DNA from 4 places in the Pseudoalteromonas sp. GCY genome. Region 2 is predicted to be linked to each of the others. Evidence: predicted binding sites of a transcription regulator. Region 2 holds the regulator's gene; each other region holds the start of a gene.

Region 1 (5,211 bases), 620 kb from region 2:
GAGAAGCGAAACTAACAGTCCGAGCAGGTACAGAAGGCGTGTTGCAACGGCTCGCAGTTGAACTTGGACAAAGTGTTGTAGCCGGCCAAGAACTTGCTCAAGTTGGTAGTACCAACGACCTTCAAGCACTGGTCAGAGTATCTCAGTCTAAAGCAGAACAAATTCAGGTAGGTCAATTTGCTATGGTCAATACACGCCGCGAACAAGTGCCAGCAAAAGTCACAAGGATCAGCCCGCAAGTACAAGAGGGCACCATTGAAGTTGAGCTCACTTTTGTCAATGGCGTTCCTGATTCTGCGCGTCCAGAACTTAACGTAGATGCGCAAATTAGCACACATCAGTTGAAGAACGCACTGTATGTTGAACGTCCAAGTAACACTCAATCACACAGCCAGCAGACGCTCTTTGTGTTAAACAATGACATCGCAACCCCTCAGATAGTGTCATTTGGTATTGATGCAGGCAAATTCTTGCAAATTGAAAGCGGTGTCACCCCAAATCAACAAATCATACTCTCTGATACAAGTACTTATAAAAACGCTAAACAAGTACGGATCATTCAATAATAAATCATCATTAGGATACGATTATGAAAGAAACTATTTTAACCATGTCAGGGATCACCAAAGTTTTTAGTACCGAAGAAATGGAAACTCACGCATTGCGTGGGATTGACTTGGAAATATATAAGGGTGATTTCGTGTCAATTTGTGGCCCTTCTGGATGTGGTAAATCTACCCTGCTGTCAATTCTTGGTCTGCTAGACATGCCAACAGATGGTAGCTATAAAATTGAAGATCTTGAGGTTAGCCAATTAACTTTAGCGGCTGCTGCACATATTCGAAACGAAAAAATTGGCTTTATCTTTCAGTCATTCAACTTAATTGATGAGCTGACAGTCTACGATAATATCGCGCTGCCATTGCGTTATCGTAAAACCCCGATGAGCAATGCCGATATTGATCACGCTGTAATGAGTTGTCTGACAAAAGTAGATATGGCACACCGCGCAAAACATCGCCCAAACCAGCTCTCAGGCGGGCAACAGCAAAGGATTGCTATTGCCCGTGCACTCGTCGGCAACCCCGCATTACTGCTTGTTGACGAACCTACAGGTAACCTTGACTCAAAAAATGGTGATGCCGTTATGGACATGTTGAAAACGCTAAACCTAGAAGGGACCACATTATGTATGGTGACGCACGACCCTAGATATGCCGATATGGCGACACGCAAACTACACCTTCTAGATGGCAAAATACTGGCCCCTCAATCACACGCTAACGCCAACGCAGTCGTTGACACGTTTTAGTCCATGATGGAAACGAGGAAAGTAATATGCTTGTCAAAGACATGAGTGCCAGTCTGTACTCTCTGAGTAAAGTAAAAGTATTTACCATCACGATTATCTCTACGCTAGCACTCACACTAGGTACGCTCGTGGCGATGTTTAATTTAAACTTTACTATTCTCTCTGCGTCGTTGCCTTACCTCAATGCTGAGCAGCTTTACGTTTCAAAAACAGTGCACTATATCAAGGATAGAGTGGAGTTTGATGATTTCACTCCGATACCTATGCTGCTTGAGATCTATGAAAATGAAAAAACGCCGGAGTCACAAACCGCCCTATTTGGCTACTCCGAAGAAGTGATTAGAAGTAAAGTTGAAACGCCGCAAGTCAATACCACTTACACCACCCCTGAATTTATGCCGATGCTTGGATTTACCTTTCACTTAGGTCGTGGACCGAGCACAGACGAAGGCCTTAACTCAATGCAGCCAGTCGCGGTATTGTCCTATCAAGCTTGGCAAAAATATTATGGTCAAGCAGCCGATATCGTCGGACAATCTATTCAAATAGACCAAGTGAATTTTAAAATCATTGGTGTGCTATCAGAGCAAAATCGCGAACCTGAAATGCTTACTCCGGGCCGTCTGACTGACGTATGGTTGCCTTGGGATTATTATTCATTTCAACGCCGTGATGCTCAACACTGGGGGATCACCTTACTGATCGCACTAATTGGCATATATGGCGTACTTAATTACGGTGTTTCTATGCGTCGCTATGAACTCGGAGTGCGTATAGCAATTGGTGCGTCGCCAAAAAGTATTGTACTGGGATTACTAGGAGAAAATACCAAAGTGATCTGTACGGCTCTTGGATGTGTGACATTTGCAACCGTTGCAGCGATGGCTTGGCTGGCAAGCTCGGAGGTCATGTTTAGTGTCTCCCTGCTTGGATTCGTATTGCCGCTGTCGCTTATCATCGGAATTACCGCTGCAACAACTGTATTAGCAGCCAGCGGGGTTATTACCAAACCCGCATTATACTCGCTGAGAAGTCACTAGCTTCGATAAAATTAACTCCCTGAAGGCAGAGCGTCTCCCTCAAGGCGCCTTGCTTTTTTTATTAAAACACGACCCTGATCCCAGCTATCGGATTAAATTAATTTTTGCTTTGTTGCACTTCATAATCTATACCAATACTCCAAACACTTACTCGAAGATAAAGTGACTATCGCAGAGAATCGCTTGCACCAACATTGCGCACCATAATGAAACATTTACGCACCAAATTAGTGCACCAAGCTAACCCGTAAATTTCCAAAAAGTTAAAAATCAATATTTATCAAAAACTTAAAAACATGGCACAGATCAAGCTTATCTGTGTGCAATTGCAGTACATTGCAGCAAAAAATAACCCAACGAGTCGGAGGACACATGTCACAATCGGTTTTAGATTTTATTAAAGAGCACGACGTAAAATTTGTTGATTTACGTTTCACAGATACAAAAGGTAAAGAACAACACGTATCGATCCCGCATCATCAAGCCGATGAAGACTTCTTTGAAGACGGCAAAATGTTTGATGGCTCATCTATCGCTGGTTGGAAAGGCATCAACGAATCTGACATGGTACTTATGCCTGACGCAGAAAGTGCTAAACTAGACCCATTCGCAGAAGAAACAACCCTTATCGTCCGTTGTGACGTGGTTGAACCAAACACACACCAAGGTTACGAGCGTGACCCACGTTCAGTAGCTAAACGCGCTGAAGAGTTCATGCGTTCAACGGGTATTGCAGACACCGTATTATTCGGTCCAGAGCCAGAGTTCTTCTTGTTTGACGATGTTAAATTTAAAACTGACATGTCTGGCTCAATGTACAAAATCGATGCTGAAGAAGCAGCTTGGAACTCAGACAAGCACTACGAAGGCGGCAACACAGGTCACCGTCCTGGCGTAAAAGGTGGTTACTTCCCAGTAGCACCAGTAGATTCGTCTAATGATTGGCGTGCAGCTACTTGTTTAGTACTTGAAGAAATGGGCCACGTTGTTGAAGCGCACCACCACGAAGTAGCAACTGCTGGTCAAAATGAGATTGCTACTCGCTTTAATACTATGGTGACTAAAGCAGACGAAATCCAAGAGATGAAGTACGTTATCCACAACATGGCTCACCTATACGGTAAGACAGCAACCTTTATGCCTAAGCCAATCGTTGGTGATAACGGGTCAGGCATGCACTGCCACCAATCACTTGCTAAAGACGGCAAGAACATCTTCGCAGGCGACAAGTACGGCGGTCTATCTGAAGAAGCGCTATACTACATTGGTGGTATCATTAAGCATGCTAAAGCAATCAATGCATTCACTAACCCAGCAACAAACTCTTATAAGCGTCTAGTACCAGGGTTTGAAGCGCCAGTTATGCTTGCATACTCAGCACGTAACCGCTCAGCATCAATCCGTATCCCTGTGATCCCATCAGAGAAAGGTCGTCGTATCGAAGTACGCTTCCCAGATCCTGCGGCTAACCCATACCTAGCTTTCGCAGCGCAGTTGATGGCTGGTCTTGACGGTATCCGCAACAAGATCCACCCTGGTGATGCAATGGATAAAGATTTATACGACCTACCAGCGGAAGAAGCAGCAGAAATCCCAACTGTTGCAGCATCACTTGATGAAGCCCTTGCTTCTCTAGATGCTGACCGTGAGTTCTTAACTCAAGGTGGCGTATTCACTGACGACCTAATCGATGCGTACATCACACTTAAGTCGAAAGAAGTTGAAAAATTAAACATGACAACTCACCCAGTTGAGTTCGAAATGTACTATAGCGTTTAATCGCTAACAGACTACTACGCTCAGTACTTCGGTATTGAGCTTGTAGAGCCAAAACTCATTATGCGTTTCTGGCACTCTTAATCATATGTGTTCTCAAGCCCGTAATTACGGGCTTTTTTAATTTAATTTAATTTAATTCAAAAGGTTAAATTAAATATCTCGAATAAATTTATTATCGGAGTTACTCATTTGTAACTCGCAATTCCAACAACACTATACTAAAGTATGAACAGTAGTTTACTGTGGAGAGTTGTGGTGCGTCAGTGGTTTCTTATAATGTCGGTTAGCATGACGCTAGCCCTAACAAGCATTGATGCTGCAGCAGAGTCCAATCCAAAAATCTATCGCTGGAAAGACAAAAACGGTCATTGGGTCTATTCGGACGTCCCGCAGCCTGGTTCGAAAGAAGTCAAACTCAATGCCAATGCCTTAACCATGCCAAGTGTTGATACTAAAATTCTTGAGCAAACGGGCACGACACCAACTATCCAATATACAGCTAAAATCACTTCTCCTGAGCACGAGCAAACTATCCGTGATAATAGCGGCAGCGTATACGTAACAGGCACCATAGAGCCAAGATTTACCCAAGGATTAAGCGTGCAACTCTTTCTCAATGGAACAGCCACAGGGCCAAAACAAAGTAATACTCAGTTTTCTTTGCGGGGCATTGATCGCGGCGAACATTCTGTGGTTATGAAAGTGTTTAATCAAAAAGGTACGTTAGTTGCCCAAAGCGATGCTCATAAGTTCTTTTTGCACCGCAATACCGTGAATAATTAAAATGATATTGCTTACCTACACTGACTTTCAATCAGTAGTTGCAAACACACCATACTCATTCCCTCTGGTATTGAGGAGGCCAAACTCGACATTTCATTGTGTTCAATCCACAACCTTTGCTCACCAACCTGAACTTGATAGTAGGCCTCAGCCTTTGTTCGCAATAAATATTTATCTCGCCAGTTAGGTTGGACGACCCGCATCCTACCTGTAAGGGTGGTTTTCTCGCTATTCATAGACCGATGTAAATTAGCGATTTGAGGAGGGAAGCAGTCAATCTGTTCGGTAACGTACTTA
Region 2 (5,211 bases):
CGCCTAGAAGTCCACCGACGCGCGGAGCTTGGTACTAACAAGCAACTGCTTGTTGCAACTGGCAGCCCTGCTATTTTCAGTGAACGTCAACCTGATGGTAATTTGCTAGAAGCCAAAGCAAAAGAAATTCGTTACGACGTTGCGAAAGGCACCTTAGTCATTTCTGGCGATGCGGAAATCAATCAAACTGGGCAAAAAATCAATGCACAAGTCATCACCTATGACATTGAAAAGCAATTGATCAGTGCTGAGCGCTCAGACCAAGAAGATTCCCGTGTAAGAACCATCCTTGTTCCTGTAGATGACAAAAAAGACGCAAAAGATAAAAAAGCGCAGGAAGAAGGTAACAATCAATGAGCGAGCTCAAAGCAACTGGTTTAGCAAAGAGTTATAAAGGCCGTCAGGTCGTCAAAAATGTTGGCTTAAGTGTTCAAGCTGGCAGCATTGTAGGCTTATTGGGCCCAAATGGCGCAGGTAAAACTACCACCTTTTATATGATTGTAGGGTTAGTACCAAGCGACAAAGGTTTTATTCAGATTGATGACGAAGATATCACTTTGCTACCGATGCACAGCCGCGCGCGACTTGGTATTGGCTATCTACCGCAAGAGTCTTCAATCTTTAGAAAACTCACGGTCTATCAAAATTTGATGGCGATTTTAGAAACTCGAAAAGACTTATCTAAAGTTGAAAGAGAAGCTGAACTCAACGAGTTACTGGATGAGTTTAATATTCAACACATTCGCGACTCACAGGGCATGGCATTGTCGGGAGGCGAAAGAAGACGCGTAGAAATCGCTCGCGCTTTAGCCGCTAATCCTAAGTTTATCTTGTTAGATGAACCTTTTGCTGGTGTTGATCCTATTTCGGTGTTAGATATAAAGACAATCATAGAGCACCTAAAAAACCGCGGTATCGGTGTGCTTATCACCGATCATAATGTTAGAGAAACACTGGACGTATGTGAAAAAGCCTACATCGTTTCACACGGTGAGTTAATCGCTGCAGGCACGCCAGAACATGTTTTGGCAGATCAAACCGTAAGAGATGTCTACCTAGGCGAACAATTCAAGCTATAGTTAAGACGTAGTATTAATAACTGTTAAAAAGGATTGTTAGAGATACATGAGGCAATCATTACAGCTGCGCATGGGGCAGCAACTTACAATGACTCCACAGCTGCAACAAGCCATTCGCTTGCTGCAGCTTAGTACATTGGATCTGCAACAAGAAATACAAGAAGCATTAGACAGCAATCCATTGTTAGAAGTGGAAGAAGGTGATAATACTGACGGCGAAAACGCTGACCAACATAGTCAAGAAAAGAGCAGTGCTGACGACAATCAAGATTCAGGCGATGAAGCGCAGGTTAGTGACTATGAGATAGACTCAGATACCGCCATGAGCAAAGACACTGTGAGCGATGACCTTGCCATGGATGTCACTTGGGACGAGTATATGAGTGCAGCACCCGCTGCAAGCTCAGGCCCACTTCCCGATGACGATAATGTTTATCAAGGGGAAACCTCTGAATCTCTCCACGACTATCTCATGTGGCAACTTGAGCTGACGCCATTTAGTCCAACAGATAGAGCTATTGCGATTGCGATTATTGAAGCGGTCGACCTGTCAGGCATTTTAACACTGTCTTGCGAAGACATTTTAGAAAGCATTAATGATGAAAGTAGCGAAGAGCCTATTGAGCTGGATGAAGTCGAAGCCGTGCTCAAACGTATTCAGCTTTTCGACCCTGTCGGTATCGCAGCGCGTAGTTTACAAGAATGCTTGTGTATTCAGCTAAATCAATTCGCCCCAGATACGCCATGGATTGCCGAAACGAAAATGATCCTGACAGAGCATATCGACTTGCTTGCCAGCCGTGACTATCGAACTTTGGCAAAGAAAACGCGCCTTAAAGAAGCCGATCTCAAAGAGGTCATGACGTTAATTCATAGCCTTAACCCAAAACCAGCTGCAAGCATTATTCATGAAGAGCCTGAATATGTGATCCCTGATGTATCGGTGAAAAAAGTAAAAGGTCGTTGGGTCGTAGAGCTAAATCCTGATGCTATGCCTAAAATAAGAGTAAATGACCATTATGCTGCGATGTCTAGAACGGCGAAATCCAGTACGGATAGTCAGTTTATTCGCTCACATTTACAAGAAGCAAAGTGGTTTATTAAAAGCTTAGAAAGCCGAAATGATACTTTATTAAAAGTTACCAATTGCATTGTGCAACAACAACAGGCATTCTTTGAACATGGCCCCGAAGCAATGCGCCCTATGGTGCTAAATGATGTTGCTGAAATGGTTGAGATGCATGAGTCCACAATTTCCCGTGTGACAACACAAAAATACATGCATACACCTCGGGGAATATTTGAGCTGAAGTATTTCTTCTCTAGCCATGTAAGTACAGAAAATGGAGGTGAGTGCTCCTCTACAGCAATTAGAGCACTTATCAAAAAGCTGGTAGCTGCAGAAAATACCGCTAAGCCATTGAGTGACAGCAAAATTGCAGATATCTTAGCTGAGCAAGGAATTAAGGTAGCGAGACGCACGATTGCAAAATATCGTGAATCCCTAGCCATTCCACCGTCAAATCAGCGTAAAAGCTTGATATAAGACGTAAAACCCAAGAAGGAAAAATGCTTATGCAACTAAATCTAACTGGTCGCCATGTAGAAATTACTGACTCATTAAGAGACTATGTCACCAACAAGTTTGCGAAGCTAGAAAGGCACTTTGATCATATCAATAATGTGCATGTGATCCTTGATGTCGAGAAGCTAGTACAAAAAGCAGAAGCAACATTACACGTAAACGGCGGCGAGCTATTTGCATCAACAGAGCATCAAGATATGTATGCCGCAATTGATGGCCTTATCGACAAGCTAGATCGTCAAGTTATTAAACACAAAGAGAAGCTTACTCGACACTAAGATGAAATTAAGTGAATTAGTGAACAAGGACTGCAGTAAAGCTGCGGTCCTTTTTAATAGCAAAAAACGTATTTTAGAATACATCAGCGAACTGGCTCATAGCCAAATTCCAAATACCAGTCAGCATGCTATCTTGGACGCCTTAATGGCGCGAGAGAAATTAGGCAGCACAGGGATCGGTAAAGGCATTGCCATTCCCCATGGTCGACTTGAAGGTTTGGATAAAATCCTTGCAATGGTACTTGTCAGCGAGCAAGGGATCCAGTTTGAAGCCATAGATAAGCAGCCTGTCGATATTTTTGTCGCGTTCATCGTACCCGAAGGTGATAATCGACAGCACCTGAAGACCTTAGCGGCGATTGCTGATACACTCAAAGACAAGTCTTTTTGCAAAATGCTTAGGCAAGCAAAAAGTGACGATGAGTTATATGCAGTGATCCAAGGTGAACTTGATGAGTGATGAAGAAAAAGGACTCGAGCTTATCATTATCAGTGGCCGCTCAGGCTCTGGTAAATCTGTAGCGCTTCGAGTATTGGAAGACTTAGGCTACTATTGTGTAGATAACATTCCAGTCAATTTGCTGCCGTCTTTAGTCCGCAGTGTTTCAGACAACTATAATAAAATTGCAGTGAGCATTGATGTTAGAAACTTGCCTAAAGAACAGGACGAGTTTAATGACATTCTTGAATACTTACCCGGCTTCGCCAAACCTACCCTGTTTTATTTAGACAGTGACGATCAAACCCTGATAAAACGCTTCTCAGAAACTCGCCGTTTGCACCCTCTTTCACTGCATAATCTTCCATTAGACGTTGCGATAAAGAAAGAACGGGAATTGTTAGACGTGTTGATCACTCGCGCTGATTTTCTCATTGATACTACAGGCCTGAGCGTTCATCAACTTGCAGAAGATATCCGCGAAAAAATCTTAGGTAAAAAAGACAAACAACTCATTATAACTTTTGAATCTTTCGGCTTTAAACACGGCATCCCAAAACAAGCGGATTACGTTTTTGATGCGCGCTTTTTACCCAATCCACATTGGGAGCCTGAGCTTAAGCCGCTAACGGGCCTAGATCAGCCAGTCAAAGACTATTTGTCGAGTCACAGCATCGTGCAAAAGTTTACTTGGCAGATCCAAACCTTTGTACAAACTTGGTTACCACACTTAGAGCGAAACAATCGCAGCTATCTAACGATCGCAATAGGATGTACTGGTGGACAGCATCGCTCAGTATACTTAGCGCAAACCATTGGTGAGCGTTTTGCTAAAACCCATCCTAACGTCAAAATTCGTCACCGTGAGCAAGAGGGGTAAATGTTAGAAAATACGTTTTTAATCCAGAACAAACTCGGTCTGCACGCTCGAGCGGCGACAGTTCTTGCTCAGTTAGCGACCCAATTTGATGCTGAAGTGACCTTATATCAAGGAGACAAAAGTGCTGCTGCTGACAGCGTACTAGCACTGTTGTTACTTGAAAGCAGTCAGGGAAAAGAGGTGCGAGTTGTCTGCGAAGGTCCTGATGCTCAGTATGCACTAGACGCCATTGGTGGACTAATAGAAAATAAATTTAATGAATCCGAGTAACTTGGACTGTAATCACCAAAATAGCACTAAGGCCTGATTCATTTATTCCCTGCTAATCTCCCCCTCCGTAACCAGACTGGTCTAATAAGTCTCTCATAATTAAGCGTAAACCTTGGTAGTTCCCAATAAACTGAGTTACACTGTAATACCAACTTAGGTTTCTTTCGTGCAGTAAAGCGAGTTGCCGAGAAAATCCTACTTTATCGTTGCGTACACCTTTAACGTGTATTAACGATAACAACCCACCAGCAGAAACAACACGAATAAAATTCAAATTAAGAAATTGATTTCTGCGATAAAATAAATAAATTGGGTTAACTTAATCACGTTAGCCACCATTATTATCAAAAAGGATGCCTATGCCTGAAGTATTTGAACAAGACTACACACTGGAACAACTCCAAAAGGTAACTAAAGCCTTAAACAGTGGTCAGTTTGTTCAAGTTAGGCGTATGCTCGCAGAAACAGCACCTTGTGACACAGCACTGCTTTTAGAATCATCCCCTCATAAAGTTCGCTCTATGCTGTGGCAGCTCGTTGACCCAGATATCCAAGGGGATGTCTTAGAGGAACTGTCAGAGGATGTAAGACTTGGGATCATCGCCCAGATGGAGCCGGAGCTAATTGCTGCCGCTACAGAAGACATGGACGACGACGACCTTGGTGATGTCCTGAGAAGC
Region 3 (5,211 bases), on a different replicon from region 2:
AATCGAGTGGTTACACCAGTAGGTGGCTGCAAACAAATAGAGGTTGATCTGCGCCTTATCACCGCAACCAATATGAATTTGTATGACATGGTGCGCGAAGGCAGTTTTCGTCAGGACTTGTTATACCGCATTAATACCGTAGAGATCACACTTCCTGCACTACGAGATAGACCCCAAGATATTCCACTACTTATTGAGTTTTATGCTGATCTATACAGCAAAAAGTACAAGCTCGCGTGTAAAACGATCACCGACAAAATGATGGCTGATTTAGTCAAGTATCAATGGCCTGGTAACATCCGAGAATTACAACACTTGGTTGAACGCGCTGTTATTTTATCTGACTCAACCCAATTGCAGTTTCAGCTCGCCAGTCCAGCTGCAAGCTCAAAGGAGAGCGCAGGACTTCTTGGCACTTACAATCTCGCAGAAATAGAGCAGCACACCATAGAGCGGGCGGTTCGAGACTTTAAAGGAAATATCAGCCATGCGGCTAAAGCGCTTGGGATCACCCGAGCGTCACTGTACCGTAAAATGGAGAAGTATGATGTGGAATAATAGCCTCGTTCGCATGACCATTTTTCAACTCGCAGCCATTTTATTCGCCACACTTGGTGTGTTGGGCTTTCTCCACAGCTACGTCTTTTTGTTTAGTGGTTTATCCATTGCGATTGCAGTCCTATTCACAGTGCTGTCTATTGCCACACTGAAAAGACAAAAACAACAATTCGAAGAGGTGTTTACTGCGCTCAAGTATCAAGATGGCAGCTTTAGAATTGATAATAAGCACCCAATAAGTAAGCAAGCACTTACAACCTGTAACGAGCTTATTCAGAAAGCTCAGCAAGATAAAACCAAGCAGGCAGAGCTCGTCACCACTTACGAAACCATGCTACAACACATAGAAGCAGGTCTGATCCTTATCAAAAATGGCCACACCATTTTGATTTGTAATAACAGTGCAAAGCAATTATTGGATATTCGCGGCGCAGAGTCTGGACACTCACTACTTGCAGCACACCCAGAACTTGAACAAGCCAAAGTAGGTAGTCACATCGCCAAAGACTTACTATTTAAATATTTTACGTTTTCCAATCAAGGCAATCAGTACCAACTTTGGCTTTTCACCGCAATTTCAGAGCAGCTAGAGAGCACCCAAATCGAATCTTGGCAAAAGCTGATCCGAGTGCTTATCCATGAAATAGGAAACTCCGTCGCACCGATTTATTCGCTCTCAAATACGCTAGTTAATATCACCAATAATCAGTTAGCCGAAGCGGTGACAGACCAAGAACTTGTCGAAGACTATCTGCAAAGCCTGCAAGCGATTGGTATTAGAAGCCAGTCTTTACTTGGCTTTATAGATAACTACAGAAAGCTCACACATATTCCTGAACTTGACCTCCAACCGCTTGCGGTACAGACTTTATTTGACGACATTACGCCGCTGATAAAAAGCGACTTTAGTGACGCCAATATCACCCTACACTTTGACGTGACGCCCGCTGCGCTAAGCATTAATGTTGATAGAAAGATGATAGAGCAAGTGCTGCTCAATCTACTAAATAACGCCAAAGATGCCATGAAAAATAACAACCAAGAAAAAATAGTGACTGTATCAGCAACGATTAATCGCTACGGCAAATGTGAGATCAAAGTTGCTGATAACGGGGAAGGAATAGAGCCCAGCGCACTTGATAAAATATTCGTACCATTTTTTACCACAAAATCTCATGGCTCTGGAATTGGACTTGCACTCAGCCAGCAAATTATCCATCGCCACAAAGGGCGGATCAGCGCAACCTCTGAAGTAGGGAAAGGAAGCTGCTTTAGTGTCTTGCTTTAGTGCTTTTCTTTTTGTTAAAGAAAAATAGCAACAACAAGGAATTAGTCATGAAACTTCCACTTATCGATAACGCCGAGGCAGAGTATATTCCAGCGTTTCTTACCAAGGCAGAAAGCCATTCACTGTATCAGTGGTTAATCAAGCACTGTGATTTATCTCAGCCTGAAATCATCACCTTGCCTAACGGTGAAAATACAGAGATTAGACCCTGGAAAATGATGTTTGTAGAGCCAAGGCTCGAAGATCCAGCGGTGTTTCCTAGCTATCATGGTAGACGCCAAGCTTGGCCTGATTTGATTGCATTGATACAGCAGCGATTACAGACTCAAATAGGTATCGAATTTAGCGTCTGTGTCTGTATTTTTTATCCAGATGGTGAAGAGTATATGGACTTTCACAGTGATCTGTCCGCATTTGGGCCAACTAATGTTATCGCTTCTCTGAGCTTAGGTGCCGAGCGCTTGTTTCAAGTTCGTCATCAAGAAAATCCCGATGAGAAATTTGAACAGCAGCTAGAAGACGGTTCGTTATTCATCATGGGAAATGGCTTTCAAACGCAGTTCCAACATGCCGTACCTCCTGCACCTAAAGAGATTGGTGCTAGATTCAATCTGACCTTTAGGCAGTTTACTTGGCCCAATATTACGTAGGTGAACGATGAAAGTGGGGTTTTATCAATTTGCAGTCAACTATGGCGACCCTCAGTGCAACCGGACAACCATAGAAAAAACTTTATCACAGGCTGACTTTGATCTCATCGTCTTACCCGAATTATGTACTTCAGGTAGCCTCTTTCTTTGCCACACTCATATGGAGGAAATGGCAGAGGAGTTATCCAACAGCACAACTATCAGCCTGCTTCAATCTATCGCACAACAGCAACACGGTACTATTATTGCTGGCATCATTGAAAAGGCAGGCTGTGAGCACTTTAATAGTGCTGCTATAGTGGGCCCAGAAGGGATTGTTGGCGTACATCGCAAGATTTTTTTAGCGCCGCCCGATAAGCGCTTTTTTCAATCAGGTAATGCATTCAAAGTGCACGAAGTAATGGGTATTAAAGTGGGTATTTTATTATGCTACGACATCTGGTTTGAAGAGGGGCTGACGCAACTCACCGAGCAGGGCGTACAGCTCATTGTGAACCCTTCAAATTATTGTGGCGAAGACAGCCTTGATACAATCATAAAACAAGCCAAGAAGTATAAAGTCCATATTATGTCAGCCAATCGCCTAGGAATGGACCACTGCAATGACACGGGAATTCAATTTATCGGCCAAAGCCTTCTTGTGAACCCTAATGGCGAGGTACTTATACTCGGCGATGCTAAGGAGCAGCTTATCACAACCGAAATAGACTTCTTGACCCCGTCATAAAGGTAACGAGAATTATCACCGTCAGAAGCTGCTCAATTTTGGTTTTGCATCCACTGCAATTCTTGATATTATCGCAACTCGTTGGGGAGTAGCCTGCTTCCAATGCTCGGAAGAGTTCGTATCAACATAATTGGCCACATGCCATGGTGCGGACACCTCTCGGTTGGCGAGACCATCGATATATCCATGCCTGTGGTCGGGCGTGTGGATGTATCGTGGACTCAAATCGCCCGACCGGAGCAATGTAAATGAATTTCGTCACCCTGCTACTGTTAGCATATGCCATGTCTACCGATGCGTTTGCCGCTGCAATCGGTAAAGGCGCTAGCCTAAAATCACCTCGGCTTACCGAAGCCATAAAAATCGGCCTCATTTTTGGGGTTATTGAAGCTAGTACACCACTGATTGGTTGGTTAATAGGACAATCTGCAGCTGGTTATGTCGAGGCTTGGGATCACTGGATTGCCTTTTTCTTACTGTTAGGACTTGGCGCCCATATGATTTATGAGAGTCTCAAGGGTGATGACGATGCGCCAACACAACACGCAAAACAACCTTGGTTAAAAACCATTATCACAGCGTTTGGCACCAGTATTGATGCAATGGCTGTCGGTGTCAGTCTCGCATTTGTTGATGTGAATATATGGCTCGCCGCTGCGCTCATCGGCCTTGCCACCACCATGATGGTAACAATTGGTGTGATGATTGGGCATTCGGCTGGAAAGTTTCTTGGTAGTCGAGCTGAAACCTTTGGTGGAGTGATCTTAATCTGTGTGGGAACTTGGTTGCTATATAGCCACCTTTCGATTTAATCGCAAAAAGAGCGGTATATTTACCGCTCACTTACTTAATACCCTTTACGTTAGGGCTAATGGCTTTTAAGCCTTTTTAATCGCTTTTTTCAGCTTTTTGATTTTCGCTTCATGCTTTTCAATCTTTGCTTTACGCGCTTTCAGCTCTTTTTTAAGCGCTTTAACATCGCTTTTCTTCGCCATAACTAATCTCCTTTGGTTGTTTTGCGAACACCTACTACCATAGCAAAGTGACTGACAATATCAAACTACACCTGCGTTACCCGCCATATAAGAGTGGTAATTTTGACCAAATACTATTTTTTGCAACTAAATATTAGTAAATAAATAGACCAAATCGATATTATAAAATACTAACCATTTGTTTTATATGTGATTTAATATTGGCTTGGTTGTTGCTACTCTAACCACAAATCAAGAGAACGGAACCAACCATATGTCTGTACCATTAAAAGATAGACCTCTCGAATCCGTCAGGGAAGAGGTGATTGACCAGTTAATTCTAAATTACAGCCACGGTGAGCTTTCGGCTGATGCATTCGAGAGACGATTAGATCAAGCATACGACCTGAACGAACAAGAACAAATTGCAGCACTTAGTGCTGATTTACCGCTCAAGTCGGATGCAAGATATCACAGCGAAAAAGCAGCTCGTTTGGGTCCAAAATTTACCTCAAGCCTAGATGGTGCTGAGGCAATAAGCATTACCTCTATACTTAGTTCCAACCATCGCAGTGGCGAGTGGGTCGTACCTAAAGAGATCCACCTAAAAAACTACCTTGGCAGCTTGGAACTAGATTTTAGCAACGCAATTTTTAGTCACCCTGAAGTACATATTTATATAGATTGCATTTTAGGCAGTGACGAAATTTTTGTACCAGACACGGTCGATGTCGTCACCGATATTCGTAATATTATGGGTTCAGTAGAAAACACAAGAAATACGCTTGCATCTGCAGGGCAGGTGAAACAGCGTCCACGAATTTATATTCACGGCAGAATGATTTTGGGTAGCATTGAAGTTAGTGTAAAGCGCTCGATTAAAGCACAAATAAAGCAATTTGCCGACGGCCTTAAATCCCTATTTAGTGACGGCACGAAATCCAAAAGCTGAAGCTTAATAAAAAAACCCCTTGGCATCAAGTTCAGGGGTTTTTTATTATCCGAATAGCAGAG
Region 4 (5,211 bases), 1.8 Mb from region 2:
GCACTTGAAACGTCAAACGTTAATGTGACCGAAGAGCTTGTAAATCTAATCGAAACACAACGTGTGTATGAGATGAACTCAAAAGTGATTTCAACGGTAGATCAGATGCTGAGCTACATTAATCAACAGTTGTAATTGGGTAGGGGGTATTATGCGTGCATTATATTTAGCCATCGTAACGGTCGCTGCATTATCTGGATGTAGTACAACACAAAATAAAAATGTGGTGCGTGACGATCCGTATTATGCACCTATCTATCCCGAGGATAATCAAGCCCAAATGGTGGCAACAGGGTCATTGTTTAATACTCAGTTTTCCAATGATCTTTATGCTGACAAAAAAGCGTTAAGAGTTGGTGATATCATTACTATTGTGCTCAGAGAAACGACTCAGGCAACCAAAGCTGCAAATTCTGAACTGGATAAATCCAGTGATTCAAGCCTAGACCCTGTGATTGGTCTTGGTGGCAATGCCATCAATATCGGGAAGGAAGCAATACAGTTTGGTGCTAAATCCAGCTCTTCTTTCTCTGGTGATTCGAAATCTAATCAGTCAAATAGCTTATTCGGGAATATATCGGTCAATGTCACCCGAGTATTGCCTAACGGTAATTTAGTGATCCGCGGCGAAAAGTGGTTAACCCTTAATACTGGCGAGGAATTTATTCGCTTAGAAGGGTTGGTAAGACCTCAGGATGTAACGGCAGATAACACTGTTGAGTCTAATCGGGTGGCAAATGCCAGAATTCAATATTCGGGTAAAGGTGACCAGCAAGAAGTGCAAAGTGCAGGTTGGTTAACGAGTTTCTTTATGAGCGCGCTGATGCCGTTTTAAGGTGCTGAAAATGAACAATATGCTTAAGAATATTTTGCTTATCGGTGCGGCCATTACGTTGGTTGGTTTTTCTTCTTTGGCTTCTGCTGAGCGAGTTAAAGATGTCAGTATGGTTGAAGGTGTTCGTTCAAACCAACTGGTTGGCTACGGCCTAGTTGTAGGCTTGCCTGGTACCGGTGAGCAAACCAGATTTACCGAGCAAAGCTTTAAAGCGATGTTGAATAGCTTTGGGATCACGATGCCCGCAAGCTTAAAGCCAAAAATTAAAAATGTTGCGGCTGTTGCGGTTCACGCAGATCTACCACCTTTTGTTAAACCCGGTCAAACCATTGACGTTACCGTTTCATCTATTGGTAGTGCTGGTAGCTTACGAGGCGGCACTTTACTTCAGACCTTTCTTAAAGGGGTCGATGGTAACGTGTATGCAATCGCGCAAGGTAGCTTGATTGTTGGTGGCTTGGGCGCCGATGGTGCCGACGGGAGTCGAGTTGTGATCAACACCCCGACAGTAGGGCGTGTGGCAAATGGCGCGACAGTGGAGCGAGCGGTACCAAGTCCGTTTACTCAGGGTGATTACATTACCTTTAACTTGAATAGACCAGATTTTACTACCGCAAAACGCTTGGCTGATACTATCAATGGACTTGTTGGACCAAACAGTGCTAAGCCGATGGATGCTGCCTCAGTTCGAGTAATTGCACCAAGAGATCCGTCTCAGCGCGTTGCGTATCTATCTACGCTTGAGAATCTTGAATTCAAACCAGCGGATACCGCTGCGAAGATCATCGTTAACTCGCGCACTGGTACTATCGTTATCGGCAAAAATGTCAAGTTACAGCCTGCGGCAATTACTCATGGCGGACTTACCGTAACAATTGCTGAGCAGCAAAATGTGTCACAACCTAATGCGCTGGCGAATGGCGAAACAACAGTGACGCAGCAAAGTATTATCGACGTAAACCAGGATGATTCTAGAGCTTTTGTGTTTGACCCAGGCGTGAGCCTTGATGACTTGGTTAGGGCAATTAACCAAGTTGGCGCAGCACCTGGCGATTTAATGGCGATCCTTGAAGCGCTAAAAGAAGCGGGCGCGATAAATGGTCAATTAGTCGTCATTTGATGTTCTATTGTTAATCAACTAGTTAGCCTCACAATTGTGAGGCTTTTTTTGGCTCGGATTTTGCATTTCTATTTGTATAGTTATTAACGTCAAACAGTGCTGAGTGTATGAACACCGACCAATTGAAAAATCAAAGCTTTTTTGACCTAGGAAACCTTGATTCGATCCGTAAAGAGGCGCTGAAAGGTGCGGGTGATCAAGGTGCCTCAGATCAGGCATTGAAGAAGGCGGCACAACAGTTTGAGTCTATCTTTACGCAAATGTTGTTACAAAGCATGCGTAAAGCGAATGAGGCGCTAGAGGATAAAGACAGCCCTTTTAACTCTAGTGGTGTCAAGTTTTTTGAAGAAATGCATGATCAGCAACTTTCGATGCACTTATCTGAGCAGGGCAGCTTAGGACTTGCAGATCTGATTGTGCAGCAGTTGTCTCCTAATTCTGAAAAGTATAAGCCTGCCTCTGTTATGAGAGCTGACGGTGATATTTCCTTTAAAAAACAGGCGACAGCGAGTGTGAGTAAACCTGAACCGGAGGCTGTCAATGTTAAGGCTGATATCTCAAGCGATGAACAAACAGGCTTTGGTTCTCCTGAGGAATTCGTCGACAGAATTTGGGAATACGCTCAAACAGCTGCGAAAAAGCTAGGCTTGAACCCTGCGGTAATGGTTGCACAAGCTGCACTGGAAACCGGTTGGGGTAAACACATCATCAGCAAAAAAGATGGTAGTAGCAGTTTTAATCTATTCAATATCAAAGCGGATAGCCGCTGGAGTGGTGAAAGTGCCAGAAAATCGACACTTGAATTTGAGCAAGGGTTACCTGTGCAAAAGCAAGCTGATTTCCGTGCTTATAAGTCGCTAGAACAAAGCTTTGATGATTATGTCAGTTTCCTAAAAGGTAATCCGAGATACGAGCAAGCCTTAAACAAGGCTGGTGATAGTCATGCTTATTTAAGTGAGCTTCAAAATGCAGGCTACGCGACCGATCCGAATTATGCCAACAAAATTAAGTCAGTTTTAAAGCGTATTGATGTATCCGATTTCTTATCCGGTGCGCTAACAAAGGGAGTCAGATGAGATGTCATTTGATCTATTAAATATTGGTGCGGCAGGGGTTAGGGCTAACTCCGAGTTACTACAAACCACCAGTAAAAACATCGCTAACCTAAATACCAAAGGGTATATCCGTGAACGGACTGAACACGGAACAATGATAGGTGGCATGGTTGGCCGCGGTGAAACCGTGCGTTTGCTCAACCAATTTGCGCAGCAGCAATTAAATCGTGATATTTCTAATCAATCTTACTATGAGCAGTTTGTCACTGAGGCAAGCCGCGTTGATACGTTGTTTGCACAAGACTCAAACAGTCTGAGCAAGAGCATCAACTCGATGTTTAATAATTTACAAAGCGCGATTAACTTGCCTTCATCGACAACTAACCGCTCTTTATTTATGACGGGCGCTCAAGGCCTAGTCGATCAAATGGATAGATTGTCAGGTATTGTTGTTGATCAAAATAGTATTGTGAACGAGCAATTGGATATTTTCTCGGAAGAAGCCAATAACCTTGTTCAAAAAATAAGCGAATTAAATAAACAAGTAGCGAGTAAATCAGCACTCAATCTGAACAATGTCGATCACAGTGTACTTAACGAGCGAGATCAAGCTATCAAGGAGCTCGCTGAACTTGTAGATATAGAAACACTTGATGGTGAAAATGGCGAGAAGCTCGTATTTTTAGGCACTGGGGATGCACTTGTGATGCAAGGTGGAGCCTTCAATTTATTCGCGATGAAAGGCAACCCAGATCCTAACCATAAAGAACTAATCCTAGACATAAAAGATAAAAATGTTGTGCAACTCGAGTTAGATAGCGGCAGCTTGAAAGGCAAAATCGGCGGGTTACTGGCATTTAGAGATGAAGTGTTGATCCCGGCACAAAACCAATTAGGTCAAATTGGCCTTGCATTGGCAGATGCTTTTAATCAGCAAAATAGATTGGGAATGGACTTAGATGGCAACATAGGTGGAGATATATTTAAAATACCTACCGTGGGTGGCTTTGCTTACAGCGAAAATACAGGCACCGCAGCGCTTACGGCAACACTTGAGCCTGGGCGCGGCAATGAGTTGCCAGCTACCGATTTCCAAGTTACTTATACCAGCGCAACAACCGTTGAAATAACAGCTGTAGATGCCAAAGGCAATCCTATCGGTACTCCGACGACTGGTAATATTGCAGGTGGAGTCATCACGGGAACGGGCGATTATTTTGGCTTACAAATGAACGTAACTGGTAGTGGTGCAACAGGCGATAGATTTCTTGTGAAATTAAATCAACAGGCTGCAACTGGGTTGGAGCTTGCAACTCAAAGACCAGAAGCACTCGCATTAGCGTCGCCAATTCGTACTGAAAAATCAGCAGACAATAATGGTACGGCGACCATTTCAGCTGGAGTCGTCACTGATACCGACCCCGCGACCAGTGCGTTTACTGCGGGAACGCCGCCAACGTTGAATGATGGTCCTTATACTTTGACTAAAACAGCCAACGCTAACGAATATACGTTGACCAGTAATTCAGGTACAACGCATACCTTTACGGCTCCTGCGGATGGTAAAGATATTCTCTCTGGAGTGGGAGCAGCGCCTGCACCTTTTGATAACCTTGGCTTCACTTTCGATATTGAGGGTACACCGAATACCGGTGATAGTTTTGAGATTAGCTTTAACACCGGTGGCTTTGATGACAACCGTAATGGTGCAGCGCTCGATGGTCTGAAATCATCGGATTTAGTTAGACAAAATGTAGAGTCTACAGGTAGTACCGAAAGCCATAAAACCTTTAATGAAGCATATGCCGATATTGTCACTGGTGTAGGGGTTATCACCAATCAAGCAAAAACCAATGGCGCTGCATTTGAAGCGCTGGCTAATCAGTCAAGTGCATGGTTTGAGTCTCTATCGGGTGTAAACCTAGATGAAGAGGCGGCCAATTTGTTACGTTTTCAACAGTCTTACTCGGCTTCAGCGCAAGTCATTTCGGCAGCGAGAACTGTGTTCGATACCTTATTAAGTGCAGCGAGGTAATTATGCGTTTATCTCAAAATCAAATTTTTAATTCTAATCTTAATTCTATTTTGCGTAATCAGCAGGACGTGAATAAAGCAACACAGCAGCTGAACACGCAAAAGCGGGTACTGAGCGCTTCTGATGATGCTTCAGCGACTGCTAGAGCCATGCTTTTTGATGACAG

Evidence for each region. The regulator sigma-54, encoded in region 2, starts transcription at its own class of promoters, with help from an activator protein. The targets are predictions, from matches to a motif close to GTTGGCACGNNNNTNGNNT.
Region 1: a site for sigma-54 is predicted at 2,648-2,666, ahead of glnA (glutamate--ammonia ligase). Genes of this name have one in related genera too.
Region 3: a site for sigma-54 is predicted at 3,386-3,404, ahead of JJQ94_RS04785 (manganese efflux pump MntP). Genes of this name have one in related genera too.
Region 4: a site for sigma-54 is predicted at 2,003-2,021, ahead of flgJ (flagellar assembly peptidoglycan hydrolase FlgJ). Genes of this name have one in related genera too.

What each region holds. Positions count from the first base shown of each region.
Region 1 is NZ_CP068023.1:199,875-205,085, reverse strand. Features, by position in the region: gene JJQ94_RS06090 (efflux RND transporter periplasmic adaptor subunit) at 1-566, shown strand, start outside; gene JJQ94_RS06085 (ABC transporter ATP-binding protein) at 590-1,312, shown strand; gene JJQ94_RS06080 (ABC transporter permease) at 1,339-2,352, shown strand; gene glnA (glutamate--ammonia ligase) at 2,725-4,131, shown strand; gene JJQ94_RS06070 (DUF4124 domain-containing protein) at 4,408-4,914, shown strand.
Region 2 is NZ_CP068023.1:3,765,826-3,771,036, forward strand. Features, by position in the region: gene lptA (lipopolysaccharide transport periplasmic protein LptA) at 1-357, shown strand, start outside; gene lptB (LPS export ABC transporter ATP-binding protein) at 354-1,079, shown strand; gene JJQ94_RS22350 (RNA polymerase factor sigma-54) at 1,126-2,625, shown strand; gene hpf (ribosome hibernation promoting factor) at 2,655-2,942, shown strand; gene ptsN (PTS IIA-like nitrogen regulatory protein PtsN) at 2,944-3,402, shown strand; gene rapZ (RNase adapter RapZ) at 3,395-4,261, shown strand; gene JJQ94_RS22370 (HPr family phosphocarrier protein) at 4,262-4,531, shown strand; gene mgtE (magnesium transporter) at 4,891-5,211, shown strand, end outside.
Region 3 is NZ_CP068022.1:1,172,336-1,177,546, forward strand. Features, by position in the region: gene JJQ94_RS04765 (sigma-54-dependent transcriptional regulator) at 1-558, shown strand, start outside; gene JJQ94_RS04770 (sensor histidine kinase) at 545-1,846, shown strand; gene JJQ94_RS04775 (alpha-ketoglutarate-dependent dioxygenase AlkB) at 1,894-2,496, shown strand; gene JJQ94_RS04780 (nitrilase-related carbon-nitrogen hydrolase) at 2,504-3,223, shown strand; yybP-ykoY riboswitch at 3,295-3,464, shown strand; gene JJQ94_RS04785 (manganese efflux pump MntP) at 3,472-4,035, shown strand; gene JJQ94_RS04790 (LiaF domain-containing protein) at 4,472-5,149, shown strand.
Region 4 is NZ_CP068023.1:1,343,722-1,348,932, forward strand. Features, by position in the region: gene flgG (flagellar basal-body rod protein FlgG) at 1-135, shown strand, start outside; gene flgH (flagellar basal body L-ring protein FlgH) at 152-835, shown strand; gene JJQ94_RS11070 (flagellar basal body P-ring protein FlgI) at 855-1,955, shown strand; gene flgJ (flagellar assembly peptidoglycan hydrolase FlgJ) at 2,063-3,031, shown strand; gene flgK (flagellar hook-associated protein FlgK) at 3,033-5,045, shown strand; gene flgL (flagellar hook-associated protein FlgL) at 5,048-5,211, shown strand, end outside.